One region of the Microtetraspora glauca genome, then DNA from elsewhere that is predicted to be linked to it. Evidence: riboswitches for the same ligand, from Rfam matches in the RefSeq annotation. Region 1 holds a riboswitch; the other holds the start of a gene.
What was found. A riboswitch is a leader RNA that binds a small molecule or an ion and turns the genes downstream of it on or off. The one in region 1 is predicted to bind glycine.

Region 1 (14,521 bases):
CACCGGGCGAGCAGCTCCGACCCCGTGGTGAACGGGTGCGGGAGGACCGTGTCGTCCGGTTTGATGCGGTCGGCGCCGGTGGCGTTCTCGTCCACGACGAACCCGCCGCCCACCGAGTAGTAGATCTTCTCGCGCAGGATCTCGCCCGACTCGGTGAAGGCGGTGAACCGCATCCCGTTCGGGTGGTGGGGCAGTGTGATCTTCCGTTCGAAGACGAGGTCCTCGCCGACGACGAAGGGGATCTCGCGGGAGCCGTACAGGGTGACCGTGCCCGTGTCCCGCATGGCGGCGAGCCGTTCGTCGACGGTGTCCACGTCGACGAGCTCGGGCTTCTCACCGGACAGGCCGAGCAGCACCGCCTTGTCGCTGCCGTGGCCCTTGCCGGTCAGGCCGAGCGAGCCGTACAGGATGACCTCGACGCGCGAGGTCTTCTCGAGCAGACCGTCCTGGTGGAGACCGCGGGCGAACTTGTGCGCCGCGGCCATCGGGCCGCCCGTGTGCGAACTGGACGGCCCGATGCCCACCTTGAACAGATCGAAGACACTGATCGCCATTGATCCATGCCCTTATCTGGAAATGTCAGGATTCACCCGACGTGAGGGTGGTGTACTCGGCGGCGGAGAGCAGGTCCTCCGGCTCGCCTTCGAGGCGCACGCGGAACAGCCAGCCGTCGCCGTACGGGTCGGAGTTGACCAGAGAGGGATCGTCCACGACCGCGGGGTTGGTCTCCACGATCTCGCCGCCGACCGGCGCGTAGATGTCACTCACCGACTTGGTGGACTCCACCTCGCCGACCGCGTCACCGGCCTCGACGTTGGTGCCCACCTCCGGCACCTGCACGAAGACCACGTCGCCGAGCTGCTCCGCGGCGTACGCGGTCACGCCCACCGTCACGGTGAGGCCGTCATCGAGACCGGCCACCCACTCGTGCTCCTTGGTGTAGCTCAGCTCGTCGGGAATGCTGCTCACTTGCTCCTCCTGTAGAAAGGCAGATCAACGACGTCAACGGGTTCATGGCTACCACGGATGTCCACGGCCAGACCTCCCTTTTCGAGAGCGTCCGCGGCGACGTACGCCATGGCGATGGGCTTGCCCAGCGTCTGCGAGGGCGCGCCGCTGGTCACCTCGCCGACGACCTCGCCCTCACACGTGACGGGATAGCCGTGGCGGGGGACTCTGCGGCCGCGCGCCACCAGGCCGACCAGGCGGCGTCCGGGGGCCGTGCGCCCGGAGAGCGCGGCCCGCCCGACGAAGTCGCCCGGCTTGTCGAACTTCACGACCCGGCCGAGGCCGGCGTCGAAGGGCGTGGTGTCCGCGGTCAGCTCGTTGCCGTACAGCGGCATGCCCGCCTCCAGGCGCAGCGTGTCGCGCGCGGACAGCCCGCAGGGCCGCAGTCCGAGCTCCGCCCCCGCCTCGGACAGGGCGTTCCACAGCGGGACCGCGTCCTCGGGCCGGACGAACAGCTCGAAGCCGTCCTCGCCGGTGTAACCCGTACGCGCGATCATGACCTCGAACCCGGCGACCTCGCCGGGGAGCCCCGCGTAGTACTTGAGCCCGACCAGGTCGGCGTCTGTCAGCTTCCCGAGGATGTCCGTGCTGTTCGGCCCCTGGACGGCGATCAGCGCGTAGGAGTCCGACCTGTCCTCGACCCGGGCGTCGTACGGCTTGGCGCGCTCGGCCAGCTCCTCGGCCACCCTGGCGTAGTTGGAGGCGTTCGCGACGACCATGAACTCCTCGGGCCGGAGGCGGTAGACGATCAGGTCGTCCAGCACGCCGCCGTCCTCGGTCACGATCATGGTGTACCTGGCGCGGCCGGGCTCCAGCACGCTCAGATGCCCGACGAGAGCGAAGTCCAGCGCCTCTCCCGCCTGCGGGCCGGTGACGTGGATCTCGCCCATGTGGGACAGGTCGAACAGGCCGGCAGCGGTGCGCACCGCGTTGTGCTCGGCTGACTCGCTGCCGTAGCGCAGGGGCATCTGCCATCCCGCGAAGTCGGTGAGCGTCGCGCCGAGGCTCTCGTGAACCTCACGCAACGGGGTAGATCGGGACATGATCGCACCTCAGGAAGACGGATGACAGCATCCTCCCCCTCTGTCATGGGTGCCTGAGAGCTTCGTCCGTTTCCTTACCCGGACTTTCACCTTCGGCGAGGCCGCGTACGGCCTGCTTTCCAGAGGACACCTGGCCCGCGCGGTCCTTTGCCTTGAGAGGTTCGCGGGGAGGGCTTGCTCCTTCAGGGGACCTGACCGGCTGTCAGGACGCTCTCCCGCACGGGATCGATGGTGTTCTGCCAGCCTAGTGGTCGTACCCCGTCTCGCGAAACCGGTGGGCCTCTCTCAGATCCAGCCGCGCGCCGACGCCTCCGCTCCGGCCTGGAACCTGGTGGTGGCGCCCAGCCGTTCGACGACCGCGGCGATCCGGCGGGTCGCGGTTCGCGCGCTGACCCCGAGCTGCCTGGCGATCGTCTCGTCCTTGAGCCCGGCCTTGAGCATCTGGAGCACCAGCAGGTCCTCCTCGTCCGGCCGGTCGCCGACGGGCGGCCGGGTCCCGGTGAGCGGCTGGCCGCGCTCCCAGTAGGCGTCGAACAGTTCGATGAGCGCGTCGAGCAGGCCGGAGGGACGGATCAGCGCGACGTTGTCGTAGACGCCGTCCACGAGGGGCATCAGCGCCACTCGCCGGTCCACGATCCGCAGCTTGAACGGCAGGCTGGGCAGGAACCTGGACCGCTCACCCTCCTCGGCCAGCCGGAGGAGGGTCTCGAACCGGCCGGGGCGTCGCAGGGACTCCGGGCAGTACACGACCCGGATGTCCACCCCGCGCGCGATCAGTTCCCGGGTGCCGGCGACCTCCGACTCGTTGCTGTCCACCGAGTTGTCGGGCCACCCGATGTAGGGCGGCCGGTCGAGCGCCAACACCTCCGACGTGACCGCCCTGTTCGTCTCCGTCATCTGCCGCTTCACCGCGTCCTCGCCCGAGAGGATCTCCACCAGGCCGGCCGGGTCGGCCCGCAGCCGGCCCGACTGGTAGAGCTGTGCGAAGTCGGCGACCGTGGTCCGGATTTCGGCCAGCCCCGCCTCGGCCTCCAGTCGGCGCCGGTCGATCAGCCATCCGAGCGCCGCCTCCGGCGCCACCGGCTCGTACCTGCCCGGCCTGATCCGTCGTAGCAGCCCGAGTTCGGCCAGCCGGGCCAGCGCGTGCCGTACCCGTGCGGCGCTGACCCGCAGCGAGCCCGCCAGGTCGGTGACTGTGCGGTCGGGGTGGCGGAGCAGGGACCGGTAGATCTGTTCGTCGAAATCGCCGATGCCCACCGCACCGAGCACTGGCTGGTCGTCCACCCACCACCTGACCGGATCGTGACGCTTTTCGCCATATGACCGAAAACGCCAGCACTATATCTCGACAACTGATCCTCACGGGCCGTTCACTTCTAGCTGCCTCCCGGCGACCTTGCTGCAGGGCGGCACCCCCCGTCTCGAAGAGGAGCAATGGCCCGCAACCCCCGACGAGTGAGTGCCTTCGGCGCGATGGCACTCGCCGCCGCCGTGGTGATCACCACGGCCTCGGCGCCGGCTTCGGCCGATCCCCTGACCACCGATCCTCTGACCGCCGGCCCGATCGACACCTACATCGTCACGCTGGCCGAGCAGCCGCTCGCGACCTATGACGGCGGCGTCGCCGGCATCCCCGCCACCAAGCCCGGCAAGGGCAAGAAGGTGGACACCGGCAGCGCGAACGCCAAGCGCTACCGCGACCACCTGAAGAGCAGGCAGGACCAGGTCTCCCGGAGCGTCGACGCCACGCCGGCCAAGCAGCTTTCCGTGGCCTCCAACGCGTTCGTCGCCGAGCTCACCATGACCCAGGCGGCGCGGCTGAACACCACGCCCGGTGTGCTCTCCGTCGTTCCCGACCGCCTGCGCAAGGCTCTGGACGACCGCAGGTCCACCGACTTCCTCGGCCTGTCCGGCGAGTCCGGTCTGTGGTCCAGGCTCGGCGGCACTGCGAACGCGGGCAAGGGCATTGTGGTCGGCGTGATCGACACCGGCGTCTGGCCGGAGAACCCGTCGTTCGCGGCCCCGGCCCTCGACGCCACGGCGCCCACGGACGCCGATCCGTACCGGCCCTATCTGCAGGGCTCGACCGCGGTCATGAAGAAGGCCGACGGCGGCACGTTCACCGGCGTCTGCCAGACCGGCGAGGAGTTCGCCGCCAACCTGTGCAACCAGAAGCTGATCAGCGCCCGCTACTTCGGTGACGCCTGGCTGAAGCGGGTACCGCCGGCCAATCGCGCCGACTACGTCTCGCCGCGCGACGCGCAGGGGCACGGCTCGCACACCGCCTCCACCGCCGCGGGCAACGCGGACGTGCCGGCGAGCGTGAACGGCACCGACTTCGGCCAGATCTCCGGTGTCGCGCCCGGCGCGGCGATCGCCGTCTACAAGGCGCTCTGGGAGAGTGCCGACGGCCAGCAGACCGGCGGCCTGGACTCCGACATCCTGGCCGCCGTCGACCAGGCGGTGGCCGACGGCGTCGATGTGATCAACTACTCCGTGGGCTCCGAAACGGAGTCCCCGGCGGAGGACCCGATCGGGCTCGCCTTCCGCGCGGCCGCCGCGAGCGGCATCTTCGTGGCCACCGCCGGCGGCAACAGCGGCCCGGGTGCCTCGACGCTGGACAACACCATGCCGTGGACGACCACCGTGGCCGCGAGCACGGCCGCGCCGTACGTGGCCGAGGTGGAGTTGGGCGACGGCACCAGGCACCGCGGTTCGAGCACCACGGTCAGCGACACGTTCGGGCCCAAGCCGCTGGCCACGGGCCCGGTGGTCAAGAACGCCTCCGTCGACGACTTCGAGGCACAGGTCTGCGCCCCGAACAGCCTCGACCCGGCCAGGACCGCCGGGAAGATCGTCGTCTGCGAGCGCGGCACCGTCACGCGCCTGGAGAAGTCCGGTGAGGTCAAGCGGGCCGGCGGCGTCGGCATGATCATGGTCAACATGGCCGACGAGGACACCGTCGCCGACTCGCACGCCGTGCCGACCGTGCACATCGGCGGGCCCGGCGTGCCGGCCGTGCTGGCCTACGCGGCGACGGACGGGGCGACCGCCATCCTGCGGCCCGCGAGCGCCGAGGGCGCCGTCTACCCGCGGGTGGCGGGGTTCTCCTCGCGCGGACCGTCGCTGGCCAACCGCGGCGACCTGCTCAAGCCCGACATCGCCGCCCCCGGTGTCTCGATCCTGGCGGCCGTCGCTCCGCCGACGAACAACGGCAACGATTTCGGCTTCTACGACGGCACCTCGATGGCCACCCCGCACATCGCGGGTCTGGCCGCGCTCTACCTGGGCAAGCACCCTGATCTGTCGCCCATGGCGATCAAGTCCGCGATGATGACGACCACCGTGCCGACCAGGAACGCCGACGGTACGGACAGTACCGACGCCTTCGCGCAGGGCGCGGGCAACGTCGATCCGGCCCGGATGCTCGAGCCCGGCCTGGTCTACGACTCCACGGAGCAGAACTGGCTCGGCTACCTGGAGGGCCTGGGCGTCAGGACGGGCAGTGGGGTGGCACCGATCGCCACCAGCGACCTGAACTACCCCTCGATCGCGCTCGGCGGGCTGGCCGGCCCCCGGACCGTCACCCGTACGCTGACGGCCGTCACGCCCGGCAAGTACAAGGCCGACATCGACCTGCCCGGCGTCAAGGCCAAGGTGAGCCCCTCCACGCTGCGTTTCGACCGGGCCGGTGAGACCAAGTCGTTCACCGTCACCATGGAGCTGAAGGACGAGGTCGCGACCGGCATCACCGGCTCGCTGACCTGGACCGGCGAGGGCCGTACCGTTCGCAGCGTCGTCGCGGTGACCGCTCAGGGCGTGCTCGCTCCCGCCGAGGTCAGGGGCAAGGACGCGAACGGGTCGGTGTCCTTCGAGGTGACCCCGGTCAAGAAGAAGACCGACATGACGGCCTACGGGCTGGTCTCCGGCCCGGAGATCGTCGGCTCGGTCGGTCCCGAGGAGGCCAACGGCAAGCAGTACACGATCGACGTCCCCGAGGGGACCAAGGCCGTGGAGTTCCGGGCCCGCCCCGACAACGGCCTGGAGCTGGGCTTCGGCGGAGGCGTGCTCTACGAGGGCCGGGAGTTCGCGGGCTGGGTGGATCGCGACGGCGATGACTACCGGCTGGTCATCTCGCGGCCGAAGGCCGGGAAGTACACCTTCGTGCTTGTCAGCTACCTGACCGCGCCGGGCACCACGTCGACCCCGTTCCACGCGCAGGCGAACGTGGTGACCGACGCCCCGGGCGTGGGTGGTCTGACCGTGTCGCCGCGCAAGCTCAAGGGCACCCCGGGGGTTCCCGAGACGGTGACCGCCGGCTGGTCGAGGCTGCCGGACGGGCGGCCCCACACCGGTTACATCGAGTACCCCAACGGGGCCGGAACCGTGATCAGCGTCAACTGACGTGACCTGAAGGAAATGTCCGAGGATCCTGGCGTGGGCCGGGCGGCAGTCGCCGCCCGGCCCACGCCCGGTTGAATCCGGACATCCCCTGTGGGCGATCTCCGGCCGACGGTCCCACCCTGTCTCCCGGGTCTCCCGACGCGTCTCCCGGAGCCCGCCTGTGCGGCGGTCCTTCCGGCAGGTCGCGGAGCTCCCCTCGACCAGACGGCGTCGCCGCGTGACGGGTGTCGCCGGGTCAGGCGGTGGCCTGGCCGTCGGCGGAGGCGGTGTGGACCTGGACGTCTCCCGCCGTCAGGCCGGCCAGGCGTTCTTCGGCCGTGTCGAGCACCTGGAGGTCGGCCTTGATGTGCGCGGCGGCGGCGTCGATGAGCAGTGCGACGAGCGGATCGCCGGTGTGCGCGCGGCGTTGCCTGGTGAGCGCGCCGAGGTCGGACAGGTGGGCCTGCCGTTGCGCCGTGACGAACGCGGCCAGGGACTCGGCACCGAGCCTGCTCGCGCCGAGGAGTTTGAGGAACAGCTCGTCCCTGAAGCCGGACGAGCGGGTCCACGGGCTGGTCGCCCACGATCGCAGCTCCTCCGCTCCCTCCGGCGTGAGCTGGTAGGTCGTCTTGTCCGGCCGGTCGCTCTGCGCGACGTGGTCGCGGACGACGTGCCCGTCCCGGACCAGGCGGTCGAGGATCTGGTACAGGTGCCCGATGTTGAGCCCGCCCCACTGAGGGCCGATGGCGGCCTCGAACCTGGCCTTCAACTCGTAGCCGTGACTCGGGCCGTCGGCGAGGAGGGTCAGGACCGCGTGGCTGAGCGGCATCCGGAGCTGCCTTCCTGAATTGTCACAATGTAGGGACTCCCATACTGCCCTACATTGTGACAATGTATGGGCGCATGGGAGTCGACGTCAGCCTTCGGCATGTGAGCCGTCGATACGCGTCCGCCGTGGCGCTCGACGAGGTCAGCCTGGACATCGAAGCGGGAAGCGCGGTCGCGCTCATGGGAGCGTCCGGAGCGGGCAAGTCCACGCTGCTCCATCTCGTCGGCGCGATGGACCGGCCGGACGCGGGGGAGATCCTGGTCGACGGCGCCAGGGTGGACGACCTGCCGCGCCGGGGGCTGGACCGATACCGCCGCCGCATCGGGTTCGTGTTCCAGCGCTTCCACCTGCTGCCCGCGCTCAGCGTGCTGGACAACGTGCTCGCCCCCGTCTTGCCCCGCCGAGTCGATTTCGACCGCAAGGCGAGGGCGATGGACCTGCTGGACGCGGTGGGGCTGACCGACCGCGCCTCCGCGCTGCCGAGCAGGCTGTCCGGAGGCCAGCAACAGCGCGTCGCCATCGCCAGGGCGCTCATCGGCCGCCCGCCGCTGCTGCTCGCCGACGAGCCCACCGGCAACCTCGACAGCGGCACCGGTCACGAGATCGTCGATCTGCTTCTCACGCTCCGCGAGGCGTACGGCATGACCATGCTGGTCGCCACCCACAATCCCGAGGTCGCCGCCGTGTGCGACCGGGTCGTACGGATGCGGGACGGGAAGATCGCCGCCGACGAGCGGCTGACCCCACCTGACGACGTGCTCGACCGGATCGGCAGGCTCGGGTGATCCGCCTGATGTGGGCCCAGCTCCGTCACCGGCTGGGCCGCTCGCTCGTGCTGCTGATCGGCATCCTGGTCGCGGCCACTGGCTTCACCGTGCTGACCGGCACGGCCGAGACCCAGCGCCTGGAGATTGTCGGGACCGTCGGGAAGAACTTCCGCGCGCAGTACGACATCCTCGTCCGGCCCAAGGGCTCGACCACCGATCTGGAGCGGACGCGTTCCCTGGTACGGCAGAACCACCTGTCGGGCATCTTCGGCGGCATCACCCTCGACCAGTACGAGAAGGTCAAGCACATCAATGGGGTGGAGATCGCGGCGCCGATCGGCATGGTCGGCTACCTCACCAGGGGAGGCTCGGCCGACATCGACGTCACCGACGTGCTCCACAAGGGCGACCGGACCATGCTGCGGATGGATCAGACCCGGGTCGCCGACCGCGGTCTCACCCGGATCTCCTACGGCGGGCCGCGCTACCAGTACGTCACCCGCAGGCCGGTCACGGTGCCCGTCACCAAGCACAACGGCGGAGACGCCAGATTGCTCGCCAAGGAGACGACCGCCTCGGGGCGGGAGGTCGCGCTCGGCCCATCGCTGCTCGAACGGAAGGAACGCGGCTGGGCGGCCCAGAAGACGTTCCCCTTCGAAGGGGGCGCGCAGGTCGGGTACTGGTCCACGAGCACGGCGTACGGCATGGGGACGATCACCGAGAACACGTTGGGCGACTGGACCCCGGGACGGGCGATCGTCAGCGTCGAGCAGGAGTTCCCGTTCCTGCTCGCCGCCGTCGATCCCGAGGCGGAGGCCCGGCTGGCCGGCCTGGACAAGGCGATGGTCGCCGGCCGCTACCTCAGGGCGGAGGAGGAGTATCGCGTGCCGCCGACCGGAGGCGGCAGGGAGGTCCTGCTCCTCGCCGCGGCGCGGCAGTACGCCGACCAGCGGGACGAGATCGAGATCCGCAGGCTTCCGGCCGAGGCGGCGGACAAGGTCGTCAAGGGAACGCTGGCGGAGGCATTGAAGAAGTACCTCACCGCGCAGGACGGCGAGGTCGTCAAGCGGGTGACACTGGACGCCGCCGACGTCTACGACGGCATGCTCGACGGGTGGCAGGACATCCCGGAAGGCCAGGTGTCGACCCCGCTGACCCGCTTCTGGACGGCGGGCCCGACCGAGTACCGGGAGTTGGGAGACCGGCACGTCGCCGCGGCTCCGGTGGACAACGATCCGGCCGTCTGGAAGGACCCCGCGTGGGGGAAGGCTTTCGGGGAGCCGGCGTACTTCTTCCTCGGGTGGGAGGGGCACGCGAACGCGCCCATCGGGGCGGCGGACGCGCAGTTCCGGCCACTGCGTCCCACGTTCGTGCCGGACATCGACACGCTGTCCACCCGCCTGATCGGCCGGTTCGACCCGGAGAGGCTGCCGGGGTTCAGCGAGCTGACGGGATTGCCGATGGAGACCTACAACCCGCCGGTCGCCAGGCCCGGCGACAGCCGTACGGGGAAGCTGCTCGGCGGGCAGGACCTGCTGCCCAACGACAACGTCGGCGGCTACCTCCAGACGCCGCCCCTGCTGCTGACCAACCTCGAAGGGCTGCGGCGGATCACTTCGGCGGCCAAGGCGAGCGGCGCGGGTGAGAAGGCGCAGGCGGCCACGGACGCCGCCCCGCTCAGCGTGGTCAGGGTGCGCGTGGCCGGGGTGATCGGCCCCGACCCGGTCAGCCGGGAGCGGATCAGCCAGGTGGCCCGGGACATCGTGGCCGCCACCGGCCTGGACGTGGACATCACCATCGGGTCGTCGCCGTCGCCGATGACCGTGGAGCTGCCCGCAGGCTCGTACGGGCGGCCCGCGCTGACCCTGCGCGAGGGCTGGGTGAACAAGGGGGTGGCCTACCGCATCCTGGCCGCGGCCGACCGCAAGTCGATGGCGCTGTTCGTGCTGATCCTCGCCGTGTGCGGGCTCTTCGTCGTCAACGCGGCGTCGGCCGCCGTGCGGGCACGCCGCGCCGAGCTGGGCGTGCTCGGCTGTCTCGGCTGGTCGCGGCCCCGGATATTCGGCACTGTGCTGCTGGAGGTCGGCGTGATCGGCCTGCTCGCGGGTTGTCTCGCGGCGGCGCCGGCCGTCCCGCTCTCCTCGTGGGCGGGCCTGCCGGACCCCGGTGCCCGCAGTTGGCTGGCCGTACCCGCGGCCCTGCTGCTCGCACTGCTGGCGGGGCTGGTGCCGGCGTGGCGCGCGTCGCGGGTGCCCCCGGTGGAGGCGGTCAGGCCCGCCGTACGGCTTCCGCGCCGGGCCAGGTCGCCCCGCGGGGTGACCGGGCTGGCGCTGACCACGCTGACCAGGGTCCCCGGCCGCGCCCTCCTCGGCGCGTCGACCCTGGCGGTGGCGGTGTTCGCGCTGACCCTGCTCCTCGGAGTGACGTACGGCTTCCGCGGGCGGGTCGTCGGCTCCCTGCTGGGGGACGCGATCGTTCTGCAGGCGAGAACGGCCGACTACGTCGCGATCGGGGTGATGTTCGCGCTGGCCGCGCTGGCCGTGGCCGATGTGCTGTACCTCGGCGTGCGTGAGCGGGACACCGAACTGGCCGCGTTCCGGAGCACCGGCTGGTCGGGTGCCGCGCTGGCTCGTCTGATCGTGTCGGAAGGGGTCGGGATCGGCATGCTCGGTGCCCTGTCGGGTTCGGTCGCCGGGCTCGTCGCGACGTACGCCGTGGCGGGTGAGCTGCCGGCCCCCGTCGTCGCCGGGGCAGGGGCCGCCAGCGGGCTCGCCGTGCTGCTGGCCGCATCCGCCTCCGTCGCCCCCGCCCTGCTCGCGCAGCGGCTTCCCCTCGCCCGCCTGCTCGCCCGGGAGTGACCGGACAGTCAGCGGCGCCGGGCGCGGGCGGCGCGGGCGGCGGCGGTGACGAGGGCGTGGAAGACGGGCGCGTGTTCGTCGGCTTCGGGGTGCCACTGGACGGCGTGGGCGAAGGGGTGGCCGTCGAGTTCGACCGCCTCGATTGTGCCGTCGTCCGCGTGCGCGGTGACGGCCAGCCCGTCGCCCAGGCGGTCGATCGCCTGGTGGTGGTAGTGCGCCGGGGTCACCTCCTCGGCCTCGTAGATCTTGGCCAGGGTGGGGGAGAGCCGTACCGGGATCCGGCCGAAGGTGCCGGGCGCGGGGGAGTGGCCGGAGTGGCCGACGATGTCCGGAAGGTGCTGGTGGAGGGTCCCGCCCCTGGCGACGTTCAGCACCTGCATGCCCCGGCAGACGCCGAGGAACGGCATGCCCGCGTCGAGGGCCGCACGCAACACCCTGAACTCCGCCTCATCCCGAAATTTCCGGATGTAGCCGGTCTGGTCGTGCGGGGGCGAGCCGTACCTGGCCGGGTCGATGTCGCCCCCGCCCGCGATGATCAGCCCGTCGAGCCGTCCGGCCACCGTGGCCGGGTCCCCCGCCGGCGGCAGGATGACCGGCTGCCCGCCCGCCCGGCTCACCCGCTCGACGTACATGTACGGCAGCAGCGCCGCCGTCATCTCCCAGACGGTGAACTTCGCGGGTTCGACGTAACAGGTGATCCCGATGACGGGACGGGACATGCCGCCGCCTTTCCTCGTGTTTCCCCGATGCCCACGTCACGGCGAACGCACAGGCGTCCACGATCGCGACCGCGTACGCGCGTGATCGACGACACTCTGTGCGTCCGGTGTGACGAGGGGTCCGATACCCCGATTACAGCGGCGTGACGTACGCGCTGGAGATGCCGCCGTCGACCAGGAACTCCGACGCCGTGATGAAGGACGCGTCGTCCGAGGCGAGGAACGCGACGGCCGCGGCCATCTCCTCGGCCCGCGCGAAGCGGCCGATCGGGATGTGCACCAGCCGGCGCTGCGCCCGCTCCGGGTCCTTGGCGAACAACTCCTGCAGCAACGGCGTGTCGACCGGCCCCGGGCAGAGGGCGTTCACCCGGATGCCCTCGCGGGCGAACTGCACACCCAGCTCCCGCGTCATCGCCAGCACGCCGCCCTTGGACGCGGTGTAGGAGATCTGCGAGGTGGCCGACCCCATCACCGCCACGAACGACGCCGTGTTGATGATCGAGCCCTTGCCCTGCCGCTGCATGTACGGGATCGCGTGCTTGCAGCAGTAGTAGACCGAGGTCAGGTTGACCTCCTGCACCCGGCGCCAGGCGTCGATGCCCGTCGTGAGGATCGAGTCGTCCTCCGGAGGCGAGATGCCCGCGTTGTTGAAGGCGATGTCCACACTGCCGTAGGTCTCATGCGCCGTCCGGAACATCCGGATGACGTCGTCCTCCTGGGAGACGTCCGCCTTGACGAAGAGCCCGCCGACCTCGTCGGCCGCCTTGGTCCCCGCCACCTCGTCGAGGTCCACGGCGACGACCTTCGCGCCCTCCTGGGCGAACCGGCGCGCCGTGGCGAGCCCGATGCCGCTGCCCGCACCCGTGATGACGGCCACGCGGTCCTGCAAACGCTGCATAGGTCTACTCCGTTGAGATGAAGACGTTCTTGGTCTCGGTGAAGGCGGCGAGGGCGTCAGGGCCGAGCTCCCGGCCCAGGCCCGACTGTTTGAACCCGCCGAACGGGGTCCAGTAGCGGACGCTCGAATGCGAGTTGACCGACAGGTTCCCCGCCTCGACCGCGCGCGCCATCCGCAGCGCCCGCCCGACGTTCCCGGTCCAGATCGACCCGCTCAGCCCGTACGGCGTGGCGTTGGCGAGGCGCACGGCGTGCTCCTCGCCGTCGAAGGGGATCGCCGTCACGACCGGCCCGAAGATCTCCTCCTCGTAGGCCCGGCGGAACTCCGGATCCCCCGTACGGGACAGGGGGTCGAACCCGGGCGGTGCGGCGAGGACCGTCGGCGCGAACCAGTAGCCGGGCCCGTCAGGGCAGGCGCCCCGCGCGTACGGCGTCACCTCGGGCCCGGTGAACGACGCGACGCGGGCGAGGTGCTCGGCGCTGACCAGCGGCCCCATCTGGGTGGCGGGGTCGAGCGGGTCTCCGACCCGCACCTCCCGTACGGCTCGGGCCAGCCGGTCCAGGAACTCGTCGTAGATCTCGCGTTGCACGAGCAGGCGGGAGCGGGCGCAGCAGTCCTGCCCCGAGTTGTCGAAGACGGCCATCGGCGCGGAGGCGACGGCCCGGTCCAGGTCGGCGTCGGAGAAGACGATGTTCGCGCTCTTGCCGCCGAGCTCCAGCGTGACCCGCTTCACCCGCGCGGCGGCCTTGGCGCCGATGAGCCTGCCGACCTCGGTCGAACCGGTGAAGACGATCTTCGCGACGTCCGGATGCTCGACCAGCCGGGATCCAGCGACCTCCCCTGCCCCAGGCAGGACCTGCAGCACCCCCTCGGGGAGGCCGGCGTCGAGGGCCAGCTCGGCCAGTCGCAGTGCCGTCAGCGGGGTCCACTCGGCGGGTTTCACGATGACCGCGTTCCCGGCCGCGAGCGCGGGCGCGACGCCCCACGTCATGATCACCATGGGGAAGTTCCACGGCACGATCACCCCCACGACGCCCAGCGGCTCCTGGAAGGTGACGTCCACGCCGCCGGGGACGGGGATCTGCTTCCCGTGGTCGCGCTCGGGCGCCCCGGCGTAGAAGTCGAGCACGTCGCGGACGTTCCCGGCCTCCCAGCGGGCGTTGCCGATCGTGTGCCCGGCGCCCGCGACCTCCAGCAGGGCCAGTTCCTCGGCGTGGTCGTCCACCACCTGGGCGAATCGTCGCAGCAGCCGGGCCCGGTCGCCCGGAGCGGTGGCCCGCCAGGCCGCGAACGCTGCCCTGGCACGCTCCACCGCGCGATCGACCTCGGCCGCGTCGGCCGGTTCGACCTCGGCGATGACGTCCTCGGTCGCCGGATTGATGATCTTCACAGTCGTTCGAACCCCCGGAAGAGCTCCCAGTCCGTGACGGCCGCGTCGAAGGCGGCGATCTCGACCCTGGCGTTGTTGGCGTAGTGATCCACGACGTCCTTCCCGAAGGACTCCTCGGCGAGGGCCGAGTTCTCCCAGAGGGAAAGCGCGTCACGCAGCGTGCTCGGCACCGTCTCGGCCCCCGACGTGTACGCGTTGCCGCCATAGGGCTCGTCGAGGGGCAGTTCGTTCTCGACGCCGCGCAGCCCGGCGGCGATCAGGGCGGCCACCGCGAGGTAGGGGTTGACGTCGCCGCCGGGCACCCGGTTCTCGATGCGCAGGGAGGGGCCGTGCCCGACCAGGCGCAGCGAGCAGGTGCGGTTGTCGATGCCCCATTTCACGGCGGTCGGGGCGAAGCTGCCCGGGACGAACCGCTTGTAGGAGTTGATGTTCGGCGCGTAGAAGAGCGTCAGGTCCCGCATCGCGGCGAGCTGGCCCGCGATGAAGTGCTCCCCGATCTTCGACAGCCCGTACTGCTCCCGCCCCGCCATCACCGGGACGCCGTCGGCGTCGCGCAGCGAGATGTGGATGTGGCAGGAGTTCCCCTCACGCTGGTTCGGCTTGGCCATGAACGTGATCGACCTGCC
Region 2 (14,521 bases), on a different contig from region 1:
ATCCGGCTGCCCGTCCACGTGCTGGAGATGCTGTCCAAGCTGTCCCGCGTGGAGCGTGACATGCACCAGCGTCTCGGCCGGGAGCCCTCGCCCGAGGAGCTGGCGGTCGAGCTGGACAAGACCCCCGACCAGATCGAGGAGCTGCTCCGTACGAGCAGGCAGCCGATCAGCCTCGACTCCACGATCGGCGAGGACGGCGAGACCCGCATCGGCGACCTGATCGAGGATGTGGACTCCCCCGAGGCGTCCGAGGTCGTGGACCGGCAGCTGCTGGCCGAGCAGCTCAAGGGCGTGCTCGGGAACCTGTCTCCCCGCGAGGCGAAGATAATGGCCCTGCGCTTCGGCCTGGCCGACGGCAAGCCGCACACCCTCGACGAGATCGGAAAGTTCCTCGGCCTCACGAGGGAGCGGATCCGCCAGCTTGAGAAGGAGTCGCTGTCCAAGCTGCGCCACCCGAGCAACACCCGGCCGCTGCTCGACTGGGCCAGCTGACCGCCGCCGGCCCATGCCGGCCGGACACGATCACACCGGCGATCACACGGATACGGCCCGTGCCCTCATGAGGGCACGGGCCGTATCGGCGTTTCAAGGGGCGTCTCCCGAGGACCCGAGGACCCGGCGGTCCACCACGGGCCGTTCCGGAGACCGCTCAGCGGGCCACCGCGGCGGCACGCGGCAGCCGGACGATGCCGGTGAGCCGGTGCGCCTCCCGCACGGTGCGCAGGCGGTTCACCTCGGCGGTCCACATGGCGCCCTGGGGAGTAGCCTTACCCTTCCTGCGGCGGATGCGGTCGTCATAGGACTTCACGCCGAACGTGGCGCGCTGCGCGGCCTCCGCGGCCCGCAGGGCGTCGGTGAGCGCACGGTCGAGTTCGAGACCGGCCTCACGCAGCTCCTGCTCGGACGCCGCCACGGCCTGCTTCTCGCGCAGGGCGAGCTCGGCCGCCCTCGCCTTCTCCAGGAGGTCGTGGTATCCCTTTCCGACCTCCTGGTCGGCGTGGTACCTGACCTCCGCCTCCCGGCTCACACGCGGACGGAAAAACGCCATCGACGGTCCTTCCAGATCGAGCACATATCGCTGGCCGTAGCGTACGCCGTTTCGCCGCGTCCCTCACATCCGGGCCGGGCGGCGTCCTTTACACAGTAAGGTGGACTGTGGCAGCATGATCGACATGCCTGCCAAGCGACCGCCGGTCCCGCTCTCCCTCGAACGCATCATCGACGCCGCGCTGCACATCGCCGACGGGCAGGGCCTGCGCCGGCTGACCATGCGCCGCCTCGGCGACGCGCTCCAGGTGGAGGCCATGGCGATCTACCACCACCTCCCCCGGGGCAAGGAGGCGCTGATGGACGTCCTGGCCGAGCACGTGACCACGGTGCGGGTGGAGGCCGAGGGCACCTGGCAGGAGCGCGCCCGCGCCTGGGCCCGCGCCGGCCGGGTCGCCCTGCTCGACCACCCCGGCGTGTTGTCGCTCGCCCTCACCAAACCCCCCAAGGGCACCGCGCTGATGGCGATCAGGGACCAGACGGAGCAGCTCGCCGAGGCCGGGCTCGGCGGCGCGGCCGACGCCGTACGGGCCCTGCGGGCGTACGTCTTCGGCAGCGTCGCGGTGGAGGTGCAGCAGTCGGGCTGGGCCGACCCCGACGCGACCGTGCGGGACGCGCGGACCGCCGAGGGCGAGCGGGAGTTCGAGCGCGGCCTCGACGCGCTCCTCGCCGGCCTCCAGGCCACCGGCCACGCCACCTGAGAGGCGGGGTGGCCATGCCACCTGAGCCGCCGCCCCGGGTCATGAGCGCGGCCGCGCTCCCTTGCTCCGTCGGCCGCTGATCGCACGGAAGGTGTCCTCCAGGGCGGTGAGGGTCTCGTCGTACGTGCGCTGGGCGGCCACCCCGACGAAGAGGCAGTCGACGACGGTGAGCTGGGCGATCCTGCTGCCCATCGCTCCGGGGCGGAACGGGGCCTCGCGTACCGCGGTCTTCAGCACGATGTCGGCCAGCTCCGTGATCGGCGAGGGGTGGAAGTTCGTGATCGCGATCGTGGTCGCCCCGTGGTCGCCGGCGAGCCGCAGCGCCTCCAGGACGTCGACCGTGGTGCCGGTGTGCGAGATGCCGATCGCGACGTCGCCCTCGCGCAGCAGCGCGGCCGAGGTGAGCGCGCTGTGGAAGTCCGGCCAGGCGAACGCCACCAGGCCGATCCGGTGCAGTTTCTGGTGCAGGTCGGCCGCGACATACCCGCTCGCCCCCGCGCCGTAGAGATCCACTCGGCGGGCCGGGGCGATCACCTCGACCGCGCGCTCCAGGGCGGCGACGTCGAGGTGCTCGGCGGTCTCCGCCGCCGCGCGGGAGTCGCTGTAGCCGATCTTGGCGACGATCTCCTCCAGCGGGTCGCCGGCGTTGATGTCGCCGTCGAGCGGGCGGGCGCCGCCGGCCCGGGAGGCCTCCAGCGTCGCCTCGCGGGCGAGCGCGAACCGCAGCTCGGGATAGCCGCGCAGTCCCAGGGCCCGGCAGAACCGCAGAACCGTGGTCTCCGAGGTGCCGCACTCGCGGGCCAGCATGCCGATCGACCGGTCGGCGACGCCCTGGGGATCGGCCAGCACCGCGTGCGCGACCCGTTGCTCGGCCGGCCGCAGGGACGGGAGCGCGCCACGCAGCCGTACCAGGATGCCGCCCGAGTAGTCATTGCCGGGGTCCACGCCGCCTCCCTGGGAGTCTCTGAAACGCACTGCGAATCGCGGGGTTGCTCACTACTTGCTCATGCCGGCGGTCAATCCGGCGATGATCTGCTTGGTCGCCAGGACGAACAGCACGAAGAGCGGCGCCGTGGCGAGGACCAGCCCGGCGAACAAGGCCGACCAGTCGGTCGTGTACTCGCCGAAGAACTGCGACAACCCGCGCGGGATGGTGAACTTCTCGTCGGAGCGCAGCAGCACCAGCGGGTAGAGGAACTCATGCCACAGCGGCACGAACTGGAACAGCATCACCGACGCCAGCGCGGGCCGCACCAGCGGCAGCATGATCCGCCCGAAGATCCGGAACTCTCCGGCGCCGTCGATCCGGGCCGCCTCGTCCAGTTCGCCGGGCAGGGAACGGTAGAACGCCGACAGCACGAAGACGCAGAACGGCACCCCGGACGCGGCGTACAGCAGCGTGAGTCCGAGCAGCGAGTCGATCAACCCCATGGAGTCCATGAGGTAGAAGATCGGCACCAGGCCCAGCCGGATCGGCAGCATCAGCCCGGCCAGGAAGTACGCCCCGAGCACCCGGTTGCCGAAGAAGTCGTAGCGGGCCAGCGGGTAGGCCGCCAGCGCGGAGACCACCGTCCCCAGCAGCACCGCGCCACAGGTGACGGTCAGCGAGTTCAGGAAGTACGTGCTGAACGACGCCTCCGTCCACACCTGGCGGTAACTGTGCAGCGTGGGGGACGCCGGCAGCCCCAGCGGCGCGGTGAAGATCTCGCCCGTCGGCCGCAGCGAGTTGAGCACCATGATGACCAACGGCAGCAGCGCGACGACCGCGTACCCCCACAGCAGCAGGTGGACGGCGACCCGCCCCGGAGCCCGGCGTCCGGCCCTCACACCAGCTTCCTTTCGCGGCGGCGGAAGTACGAGGTGGCCAGCATCGACACCCCGAAGATGAACACGAACATCAGCACGGCGAGTGCCGACGACCGCCCGATCGCCTCCACGCCGCCCTCCACGAACGCGACCCGGTAGAACAGCAGACCGAGCACGTCGGTCGAACCCGCCGGGGACCCGGTCGAGCCGGACATCGCGTAGACCAGCCCGAAGGCGTTGAAGTTTCCGATGAACGTCAGCACGCTCACCACGCCGATCGCCGGCGTGAGCAGCGGCAGCGTCACCCGCCGGAACGCCTGCCAGGCCGAGGCCCCGTCGACCCGGGCCGCCTCGTGGTACTCGGCCGGGATTCCGGCGAGCGCGGCGGAGAACAGCAGCATGGGGAAGCCCACCCACTGCCACGCGTTCACCAGGACGACGATCGGCAGCGCCGTACGGGTGTCACCCAGCCAGGGCAACGCCCACGAGTCCAGCCCGACCGCCTCGAGCAGCGCGTTGACCGGGCCGAACATCGGATTGAGCAGAAGGCTCCACAGGTAGCCGACGACCAGCGGGTCCACGAGGTACGGGGTGGTGAACGCGCCCTGCAGGAACCGCTTGCCGCGGCCGTAACGGAACAGCAGGAGGGCGAAGAGCAGCCCGACCGTTGTCTGGATCAGCATCGTCCCGGCGAAGAACAGGGCGTTGTGCGCGAACGCCCGCCACAACTGCTCGTCGTACGGGTAGATGCCGAGCAGGTCACGGTAATTGTCGAACCCGGCGAACCCCACCTGCCGGATCCCACGCCACTCGAAGAAGCTGTAGTCGAGCGCGCTGACCAGCGGATAGACGATGAAGACCGAATAGAGCAGAAGCGCGGGCAGCAGGAAGACGGCCAGCACCCGCCACCGCGGCACGTACCGGCGACCGGCGCCGGTACGTGCCGCGCGACGCCGGGGAGCGCTCAGTTCCCTGGCTTGAACCACTGCTCGATGCCCTTCTGCACACTCTCGGCGGCCGCCTCGGGGCCGGTCTGGCCCGCGAGCATCTTCTGCAGCTCGTCCCGGAAGACCGCGTCACCGTTCGGCTGGCCGTACCGGAAGTCGACGAGCAGTGTGTACGGCGCGCCGTTGGCGGCGTAGTTCTTGGCCATCTCGGCCAGCAGCGGGTCCGACGGCGTGACCCCGGGGACCGCGGAGAGTTGCTTCAGCTCGGTCGCGTAGAGCTGCCCGAACTCCGGCGTCGCCATCCACTTGACCAGTTCGAGCGCCTCGGCCTGGTGGGCCGACTTGGCGTTGACACCGAACGAGCCGTCGGCCCAGCCCGGCGTGACGGGCGTGGTCTCGGGGGAGCCGGGCGGCGGCGGCACCTGGAAGACGCCGATCTCCAGGCTCGGGTCGGCCTTGAGCAGGGGCGCCAGGTCGAAGGTGCCCGTCGGGTACATCGCGGCCTTCCCGGTGGCGAACAGCGCCTGGACGTCGGGGATCTTGACCGCCACCACGTCCTTGGGGAAGTACGGCTCCAGGTCCTTGACCAGCTTGACGGAGGCGGTGAAGTCGGGGTCGGTGAACTTCTTCTGTCCGCCGAGCACCGCGTCCCGGAACGCGGTGCCGCCGTAGCGGGCGTTGCCGAAGATCTCGTGGACGATCGGCAGCGTCCAGGTGGCGTCGGGGCCGGCCGCGACGGCGAACGGCGTGATCCCCGCGGCCTTCAGCTTCTTGGCCGCCGCGATCATCTCGTCCCAGGTGGCGGGGGGCTGGATGCCGTTGTCGCCGAACAGCTTCTTGTTGTAGAGCACCTGGAGGGTCTGGTACGCGAACGGCACGCCGTAGATCTTGCCGTCCTTGTGGCCCTTGGCGCCTTCCAGCAGCTTGGCGTCGAAGCCGGACAGCGCGTCCACCTTGCCGTCCAGCGGCAGGAGCTGGTCCGCCTCGACCAGCGGCTGGAGTCCGCCGTACGCCCGAAGCTGGGCGACGTCCGGCCCTCCGCTCCCGGACAGGCCGGTCGCCAGGATGTTGTTGTACTCGGTGGCCTGGAACGGCTTGAACTCGACGTGGATCTTCGGGTGTGACTCCTCGAACGTGGCGAGGATCTTCTCGTACGCCTTGACGTCCTCCACCCGCCACGACCACAGATTCAGCGTGACCTTGCCGGCGTCCGCCTTGTCGCCCCCGTCGGACGCGCCGCCGCCGGGCGCGCACGCCGCCAGCGCCACCGCGAGCACCCCGATCGCCCCCGCGATCCACCTTCTCTTCATGAGACTTCCCTTCGGCCGGTAGCCAGTTCGGCGAGCGCCGCGCGGACCCTGCCGCCGGCGGCCTGTAATGCGATTCGCGCCTCTCCCACGGGGGCATCGGCGAGGAGGCAGACCAGGGCGACCTTCAGGTCCCCTTCTGCCGCGGTGAGCGTTTCGGCGCACTGCGCCTCGGTGCGGCCGGTGGCCTCTTCGAGGATCGTGACCAGGCGGCCGCGGAGTTTGGCGTTGGTGGCGGTCACATCGATCATGAGATTCGAGTACGTCCGCCCGAGCCGGATCATGACCGCGGTGGAGAACGCGTTCAGCACGAGCTTCTGCGCGGTTCCCGCCTTCATCCGCGTCGATCCCGCGATGACCTCGGGGCCGGTGTCGACCGCGATGTGGACGTCGACCTCGTCACCGAGCGGCGCCGCCGGGTTCGACGACACCAGGACGGTCGCCGCCCCCGCCGCACTCGCCGCGCGCAGCGCCCCCGCGACGTACGGCGTGCGGCCGCTCGCCGACAGCCCGATCGCCAGGTCGCCCTCCCCCAGGCCGAGCGCCTCGGCGGCGCCCGTCGCCGCGTCGTCCTCCACGTTCTCCATCGCCTGCTCGAAAGCGGAGGTGCCGCCCGCGTGGTGCGCGACGACCCGCTCCGGGGCGATCGTGTACGTCGGCACGAGCTCGGCCGCGTCGAGCACCGCGATGCGGCCGGAACTGCCCGCGCCGAAGTAGTGGATCGACCGGCCCGTCAGCAGCGCGCTCACTCCGAAGTCGACCGCCGTGGCCAGCTCGGGGAGGACGGCGCGGACCGCGGGAGCGACCAGGCCGTCCTCGTCGTTGATGAGCTTCAGCATCTCGAGGGTCGAACGGAGGTCGATGTCGAGCGTGCGCGGGTTGGCGCCTTCCGTGGGGGCCGCCACCCTGACCGCCTCAAACTCGTCGTCCGTCACGAAGTTTTCCACCCCAAAGGAGAACGTGTTGGAAAATTAGTTTCACAATGAGCCGGGCGTCAATACCTGGATCCAGCCACCGGGGACGTACAGCCCCGCGCCGCGCGGGGCTCCGGCCCGCGGCGTGATGTCCTCCAACTCCTCAGATGTAGGAAAATGTCATGCAAGGTCACCGCTTTGACTGGAAGTTACTTACATTCGGCCCGGATGGTCAACGTTTGCTTGACTGAAATCTCACGCGAGCCGATCTCAGCCACGCAAGGGCCGACCCGGCGGATGTGGGCCCGGCCGCCAAGCTCCTCGCCGCGGGCCGGCGGCCTCGACCACCCGGCGTCGGCCCGCCCCGACCCGGCCGTCACACAGCGCCTGGACGATCTCCCGGACGACCTGGAGGCGGCTCCGGAAACCGTAATCCGCCGGTTATCAGACGGACGGCGTGTCGAGCTTGGACCGTTATCATCCCTGGGGCACCCTTGTGGGATAGCTCACAGCGTGGTGAGCGGAACCCGTATGGGCGCCCCCCGGCCCCCTTTCCAGGACCGGCGGAAACCGTCCTAACGGACTATGTCGCCACGAGGCGAGCGGACGGCACACTGGTCTCGTCCATTGTGCGGTTAGTCACACATCAACCCCAGACGCCCGCCGCCTCGCGCGACGGGCGAACGATAAGACACGGAGCCCCGGCGATGTGCCCTCATAGCCCGTCCTGTCCGAGCGCGGAAGCGAAGGACCGAGAAGCCGCCCGCACCATCGCGGCGCACCCCGAGCAGGGGTGGAGCCTGCTGTGCAACGGCGTCGTCCTCTTCGAGGACACCGGCGAGCTGCTGCCCGACGGAGCGGTCATCGCCCCGCACCGCCCCACCGACCTGGCTTCCAGCGCCGCCTGATCGATCGCGGCCAGGTCACCCGGCTGGTCCGTCCAGCCGGGGCCCTCCCGTCCCTTCACCCGATTCCGCTCGCCCCATCCCCCGTCCGTTCCACCGCTCGCGGTCCCGTGGCCGACCCCCGGCCCTCAGCTCGCTCTCCGGGCCAGCAGCCACCGGGCCACCTCCTCGCCCACCCGGGCGGGGTCCTTCTTCAGATCGTGTCCCTCCCCCGGCAGCACCACGAGCCGCGCCGTGTCGGACGCCGACGGCACGCCGAACGGATCACGATCCCCATTGATCACCAGAACGTCGGTTCCCGCCTGCCGCAGCTCATCCGCCCTGGAACGTTCCGGCTTGCCCGGCGGGTGCAGGGGGAACGCCAGCGCGACCACCGCGTCCGCCTCCACCGCTCGGGCCGTACGGCAGGCCACCCTGGCGCCGTTGCTCCGACCGCCCTGCACGAGCGGCAGCCCCGGATGGCGGGCCCGCAGCTCCTCGATCATCGTGATCCACGACTCGTCCTGCCGGACCGCCGAGCCCGGCGCCCTCGCGCCCCTGAGCCGGAACGGCTGGGTCACCCGGGCGACCGTTCCTCCGATGGCCAGCACGGCATCCCGCACGGCGAGCAGGTCGGGCGCGTCCACTCCCCCGGCCGACCCGTGGGTGAGCACGAGCAGCAGCCAGGGATCGGCCGCCTCGTCCACCTCGACCGCTCCCGGGCCGTGCGGCGTCACAAGTTCCACCGTCCCAGATTCCACCCGGTCACGTTATCGGGGGGCGGACGTCCCTGCTCAGGCGGAGCCGTACCTCCTCGGCCAGCGCCGCGTCGGGGTGGGCCAGGCCGTACCGCCAGACCGTCTCGGCGTCGTCGTCCCGGCCTCTGAGGGGCAGCACCCGCGCGAGCAGCTCAATGGCGAGCGCACCGGTGCCCGCTTCGGCTCCGTCGCCCTCCTCGACCGCTCCGGCGAACTCCCCGCACGCCATGTCGAGATGCGCGAGACCGAGCAGGACCCGCAGCCGTGCCGGATCCGTGACGCCGGGCACGGACAGCGCGCGCAGCAGGAGGTCGGCGGCCTGCCCCGGCTCGCCGTCCTCCAGCAACTGCTCGGCCATCCGTTCGGCGACGGCGGAGAGCCCCGCGGCGCCCTCCGCCCGGTCGGGTGCCTCGACGTCGACCGCGACCTCCGCGAAGATCGCCGCGGCGGCGTCGAGATCGCCCGCCTCGGCCAGCCTGCGCGCGTGGTCGATCTGCCGTCCGGGGTCGATGGCCGTCATGCCAGGCCCTCCATAATCGGGGATCGCCAAGATCCTAACGATCGGCGGGCCCGTGCGGGGAAGACATGCGCATGATGGACGGTTCGGGTCCGCGAATCTTCCCCGCGGGCGTGATCAGTCCTCGTACGCCTCCAGCGGAGGGCAGGCGCAGACCAGGTTGCGGTCGCCGTAGGCCTGGTCAATGCGGCGGACCGGCGACCAGTACTTGTTGTCCCGCAGCGCGGGCACGGGGTAGGCCGCGACCGTGCGCGAGTACGGGTGCGGCCACTCGTCGGCGACCAGGCAGGCCGCCGTGTGGGGCGCGTTGCGCAGCGGGTTGTCGGTCCTGTCGTACTCTCCGGACGCGACGCGGGCGATCTCCTCGCGGATGGCGATCATGGCGTCGGCGAACCGGTCGAGCTCGGCCAGGTCCTCGCTCTCGGTGGGCTCGATCATCAGGGTCCCCGCGACGGGGAACGACATGGTCGGCGCGTGGAAACCGTAGTCGACCAGGCGCTTGGCCACATCGTCCACGGTGACACCGGTCTCCTTGGTGATCTGCCGCAGGTCGACGATGCACTCGTGCGCGACGAGGCCGTCCCGTCCGGTGTACAGCACGGGATAGTGCGGGGCCAGCCGCCCGGCGAGGTAGTTCGCCGAGAGGATCGCCTGCTCGGTCGCCCGGCGCAGCCCATCCCCGCCCATCATCCGGATGTACGCCCACGAGATCGGCAGGATGCCCGCCGAGCCGTACGGCGCGGCCGAGACGGCACCGGTGCCCTTGCCAGGGAGGTAGGGGGCGAGATGGGCCTTGACCGCGACCGGCCCGACACCCGGACCGCCGCCGCCGTGCGGGATGCAGAACGTCTTGTGCAGGTTGAGGTGGCTGACGTCCGCGCCGAACTCGCCGAGCCTGGCCAGGCCGACGAGGGCGTTGAGGTTGGCGCCGTCGACGTAGACCTGTCCCCCGGCCTCGTGGACCCGGTCGCAGATCTCGACGATGGTCTCCTCGTACACGCCGTGCGTGGACGGGTAGGTCACCATGATCGCGGCGAGCGCGTCGCGATGCTTCTCGATCTTGGCGGACAGGTCGGCGAGGTCGACGTTGCCGCTGTCGTCGCAGGCGACCACGACCACGCGCATACCGGCCATGACCGCGCTGGCCGCGTTGGTGCCGTGCGCGGACGACGGGATGAGGCAGACGTCCCGCCCGGCCTCGCCCCGGCCGTGGTGGTAGGCGCGGATGGCGAGCAGCCCGGCGAACTCTCCCTGCGACCCCGCGTTGGGCTGGATCGACACCGCGTCATAGCCGGTGACCTCGGCCAGCCAGCCTTCGAGGGTCTCGACCAACTCGACGTAGCCCGCAGCCTGGCCGATCGGGGCGAAGGGGTGGATCCCGGCGAACTCCGGCCAGGTGATCGGCTCCATCTCGGTGGTCGCGTTGAGCTTCATCGTGCAGGAGCCCAGCGGGATCATCGAGCGGTCGAGGGCGACGTCCTTGTCCTGGAGCCTGCGCAGGTAGCGCAGCATCGCCGTCTCCGACCGGTAGGAGTGGAACACCGGATGGGTCAGGAAGTCGGTGGTCCGGGCGAGGCCGGCAGGGAGCGCGTCGGGGGTCACCCGGTCCAGGTCGTCGATGACCACGCCGCCCGAGCCGCCCTGCGATCCGCCGGGCACGCCGAACGCCGCCCACACGGCCGCAAGGTGCTCGGCCGCCGTCTTCTCGTCGCAGGCGACCGCGACGTGGTCGGCGTCCACCAGTCGGAGGTTGACGCCCGCCGCCTCGGCGGCGGCCACGACCACCGCGGCGCGCCCGGGGACGCGGGCCAGGACGGTGTCGAAGAACTCCTCGTGCACCACCTCGACACCGCCCTCGCGCAGCCCGGCGGCCAGGACGGCCGCGTGGCGGTGCACCCGCTGCGCGATCCGCCGCAGGCCGTCCGGTCCGTGGTAGACGGCGTACATCGAGGCCATGACCGCGAGCAGGACCTGCGCGGTGCAGATGTTGCTGGTGGCCTTCTCCCTGCGGATGTGCTGCTCGCGGGTCTGCAGCGCGAGCCGGTACGCGGGCTGTCCGTCGGCGTCGACGGACACCCCGACGAGCCGGCCGGGCATCTGCCGCTGGAGCCCTTCGCGTACGGCCATGTAGGCGGCGTGCGGGCCGCCGAAACCGAGCGGCACGCCGAAGCGCTGGGAGGAGCCGACGGCGATGTCGGCGCCGAGCTCACCCGGCGACGCGAGCAGCGTCAGGCCGAGGAGGTCGGCGGCGGCGATCACCTGGGCGCCCCGCTCGTGCGCCACCTCGGCGAGTACGCGGAAGCTCGCGACCCGCCCGCTCGCGCCGGGGTACTGCACCAGCACCCCGAAGCACTCGGGCAGCGCGGCGGGATCCGCGAGGTCGGCCTCGACCAGCGTGATGCCGAGCGGCTCCGCCCGGGTCGCGAGGACGGCCTTGGTCTGCGGCAGCGCGTCGATGTCGACCACGAAGACGTCGCTCTTGACCCGGCTCGCCCGGCGGGCCAGAGTCATCGCCTCGGCGGCGGCCGTGCCCTCGTCCAGGAGCGAGGCCCCGGCCACGTCGAGACCGGTCAGGTCGATGATCGCGGTCTGGAAGTTGAGCAGCGCCTCCAGCCGTCCCTGCGAGATCTCCGGCTGGTAGGGGGTGTACGCGGTGTACCAGCCGGGGTTCTCCAGCACGTTACGCAGGACGACGCCCGGGGTGATCGTGTCGTGGTAGCCAAGGCCGATCATCGAGGTCAGCACCCGGTTGCGCCCGGCGATCGTGCGCAGCTCGGCCAGCGCCCGTGTCTCGCTCGCCGCCTCGGGGAGCGCGAGCGGGGTCTCGGTCCTGATCGCCTCGGGTACGGCGACGGCCACCAGGTCCGCCACGGAGGCGTATCCGACGGCCTCCAGCATGCGCGCCTGCTCGGCGTCGGACGGGCCGATGTGGCGGGACGCGAAGGGCGGGCCGGAAAGATCGCGAAGTGGTGACCGGTCGGTCATGGCAAGCCTCCTGGAGCGGTCGAGACCTAGGCGGCGCACGCGTGCGCCTGGTCTCCCCCTCTGTCATCGCGACCAGCCGACCGGCGGCGGGACCACGACCTGAGAGCTTCACCCCGAAGGGCTTGCACCGTCGGTGAGCACGCCTGGTGGACGTGCTGCTTTCCAGAGTTGCCTCTCCCGTGCGGTACGGGATGCCTGAGAGATTCCGGGGAGGGTTGCTCCTTCGGCGCCTCCACTTAAAGAGGTCTCTCCCGCACGGGGTCGCCAGCTTGTGTCACTCTACCGCCTACCCTGAGGCGGGCCGTTCACCCGGTCTTGCGGGACTTCCTGCGTCGTGCCAGCTCGTCGGCCGGATGGTCGGCCTCCGCATCGGAGCCGGACTCTGCGCGCTCGCCGGGCAACTCGGCCAGCGAACCCTCGACCTCGCGCCAGACGCGTCCCAGGGCGATGCCGAACACTCCCTGCCCGCCCTGGAGCAGATCGATGACCTCGTCGGCGGAGGTGCACTCGTAGACGCTGACGCCGTCGCTCATCAAAGTGATCTGGGCGAGGTCGTTCACCCCGCGGTCACGCAGATGCTGTACGGCGGTGCGGATCTGCTGGAGCGAGACGCCGGTGTCCAGAAGGCGTTTGACGACCTTGAGCACGAGGATGTCGCGGAAGCTGTACAGACGCTGCGAACCCGAGCCGTGCGCGGCTCTTATGGTCGGCAGGACCAGCTCCGTCCGGGCCCAGTAGTCGAGCTGACGGTAGGTGATGCCGGCCGCCGCGCAGGCGGTGGGGCCGCGATACCCGATGTCGTCGGGCAGTCTCCTGGGCTGCTCGTCGAACAGCAGTCCTTGTTCACCGGCGCGCTCACGCGCTGACTCACGGACCGGATCATGCTGGTCGGCCGCTTTTCCCTCGCCGCTGCTGACCGCCACTGCGGACCTCCGGCTTTCTCTCATCCCACGGTCTGATCTGGGGGTTCATGAATTACAACCGTGGATTCCCTTGCACCGTAGGACCGGGGACATTCTCAGTCAACGACCCCGCACGGCGCGTCGTGAAGCGTTAAATTCCCGAAATCAACCCCTACCCGGCACGCCCGAAGTCCTCGGGCGTGATGTTGTCCAGGAACTCGCGGAACTTCTCCACCTCGTCCTCCTGGTCGTCAGGCATGCTGACCCCGGCCTCCCGGAGGACGTCCTCGCTGGCGTAGATCGTCGCACCGGTGCGGAGCGCGAGCGCGATCGAGTCCGACGGCCGGGCGCTCACCTCCACACCGTTGGAGAAGACCAGGTCGGCGAAGAAGATCTGATCGCGTAGCGCGACGATGTTGACCGTACGCAGGCGCACCCCCAGCGCCTCCAGCACGTCACGGAACAGATCATGAGTGAGCGGGCGCGGCGGCGGTTCCTCCGCCTGGGCGAGCGCGATGGCCGTCGCCTCGGTCATGCCGATCCAGATCGGCAGGTACCGATCACCGTTCGTCTCCTTCAGGAGGACGATCGGCTGGTTGGTGGGCATCTCAACGCGAACCCCCACGACCTCCATCTGCAACACGGGCGACTCCGTCTCAAAGCGGCGCGGCATATCACCAGGACTTCAACGTAACACCCGGAGCGGGTCGGCCTGGTCACTGCCCCAGAACGCGGCGAACACTGCCACGAAGCAACGCACTGTGCAATTCGAGGAGAAGTCCGGATATTTCCCGAGCTGTCTCATCGGCCTGCCCGATCGCGCCGGGCGCCCGGCGGCGCAGCAGCGGCGCCACCGCCTGCTCGACGAGGCTGGCCTCGCGTTCCGCGGCCGCCCGCACCGCGCGCAGATGGCGGGCGTGCAGGCCGAATCTGGCCAGCGAGCCGACGCTGCGGGCGATCTCCAGGGCGTCCGCGTCGTACCACCGGGCCACGGATGCCACCAGGCCGAAGCTCTCCAGCTCTGCCAGCGTGTCCTCGTCGATGTCGGCGGCCTGGAGCAGGTCCTCACGGCTGAGCCGTACGGGCGGGGCCTCCTGGGGCAGCGCCCTCGGCCGGGCCGCCTGCTCGTCCAGGTTCTCCTTGATCACCCGTAACGGAAGGTAGTGGTCACGCTGCGCGGTGAGGATGTAGCGCAGCCGCTCGACGTCACCATGGGTGAACTTGCGGTATCCCGAGGGGCTCCGCTGCGGCTCGATGAGCCCCTCGCCCTCCAGGAAACGGATCTTGGAGATCGTCACGTCGGGGAACTCGCCCTGCAGTAGCGCGAGCACCTCCCCGATGCTCATGAACGCCCGTAACGCCTGCGCGCTCATGACTTACCCGCCCCTCCCTCAGCGATCACTGGCCTCCAAGGCCACGCGCGAAGAACACCAGCCGGAACTTGCCGATCTGCACCTCGTCGCCCCCCGCGAGGGGGAACTCCTCGATGCGCTCCCGGTTGACGTACGTCCCGTTGAGGCTGCCGACGTCGCGGACGGTGAAGTGGCCGCCCCGCCGGTAGAACTCCGCGTGCCTTCTGGACACGGTCACATCGTCCAGGAAAATGTCGCTTTCGGGGTGGCGACCCGCCGTCGTGAGATCACTGTCCAGCAGAAAGCGGCTGCCCGCGTTCGGGCCCCGCATGACGACCAGGAGGGCGGTGCCCGGCGGGAGCTGCTCGATGGCCGACCTGTCGGGCAGCAGGGTCTGCCCC

Region 2: it holds a riboswitch for glycine, as region 1 does, so the genes downstream of both, gcvP (aminomethyl-transferring glycine dehydrogenase) here and gcvT (glycine cleavage system aminomethyltransferase GcvT) in region 1, are expected to answer to the same signal.

What each region holds. Positions count from the first base shown of each region.
Region 1 is NZ_JBFALK010000006.1:120,168-134,688, reverse strand. It holds gene AB0I59_RS13565 (L-serine ammonia-lyase) at 1-554, opposite strand, end outside; gene gcvH (glycine cleavage system protein GcvH) at 580-969, opposite strand; gene gcvT (glycine cleavage system aminomethyltransferase GcvT) at 966-2,051, opposite strand; glycine riboswitch at 2,082-2,181, opposite strand; glycine riboswitch at 2,182-2,279, opposite strand; gene AB0I59_RS13550 (helix-turn-helix domain-containing protein) at 2,337-3,335, opposite strand; gene AB0I59_RS13545 (S8 family serine peptidase) at 3,486-6,455, shown strand; gene AB0I59_RS13540 (helix-turn-helix transcriptional regulator) at 6,691-7,263, opposite strand; gene AB0I59_RS13535 (ABC transporter ATP-binding protein) at 7,365-8,048, shown strand; gene AB0I59_RS13530 (FtsX-like permease family protein) at 8,057-10,888, shown strand; gene AB0I59_RS13525 (gamma-glutamyl-gamma-aminobutyrate hydrolase family protein) at 10,897-11,607, opposite strand; gene AB0I59_RS13520 (3-oxoacyl-ACP reductase) at 11,741-12,505, opposite strand; gene AB0I59_RS13515 (aldehyde dehydrogenase family protein) at 12,510-13,895, opposite strand; gene AB0I59_RS13510 (glutamine synthetase family protein) at 13,892-14,521, opposite strand, start outside.
Region 2 is NZ_JBFALK010000007.1:23,644-38,164, reverse strand. It holds gene AB0I59_RS14705 (RNA polymerase sigma factor) at 1-492, shown strand, start outside; gene AB0I59_RS14700 (hypothetical protein) at 650-1,048, opposite strand; gene AB0I59_RS14695 (TetR/AcrR family transcriptional regulator C-terminal domain-containing protein) at 1,164-1,748, shown strand; gene AB0I59_RS14690 (MurR/RpiR family transcriptional regulator) at 1,788-2,693, opposite strand; gene AB0I59_RS14685 (carbohydrate ABC transporter permease) at 2,745-3,575, opposite strand; gene AB0I59_RS14680 (carbohydrate ABC transporter permease) at 3,572-4,540, opposite strand; gene AB0I59_RS14675 (extracellular solute-binding protein) at 4,519-5,811, opposite strand; gene AB0I59_RS14670 (N-acetylmuramic acid 6-phosphate etherase) at 5,808-6,743, opposite strand; gene AB0I59_RS14665 (DUF5999 family protein) at 7,430-7,630, shown strand; gene AB0I59_RS14660 (alpha/beta hydrolase family protein) at 7,756-8,352, opposite strand; gene AB0I59_RS14655 (hypothetical protein) at 8,372-8,884, opposite strand; gene gcvP (aminomethyl-transferring glycine dehydrogenase) at 8,999-11,866, opposite strand; glycine riboswitch at 12,039-12,130, opposite strand; gene AB0I59_RS14645 (MerR family transcriptional regulator) at 12,172-12,789, opposite strand; gene AB0I59_RS14640 (bifunctional nuclease family protein) at 12,941-13,411, opposite strand; gene ftsR (transcriptional regulator FtsR) at 13,485-14,141, opposite strand; gene AB0I59_RS14630 (FHA domain-containing protein) at 14,167-14,521, opposite strand, start outside.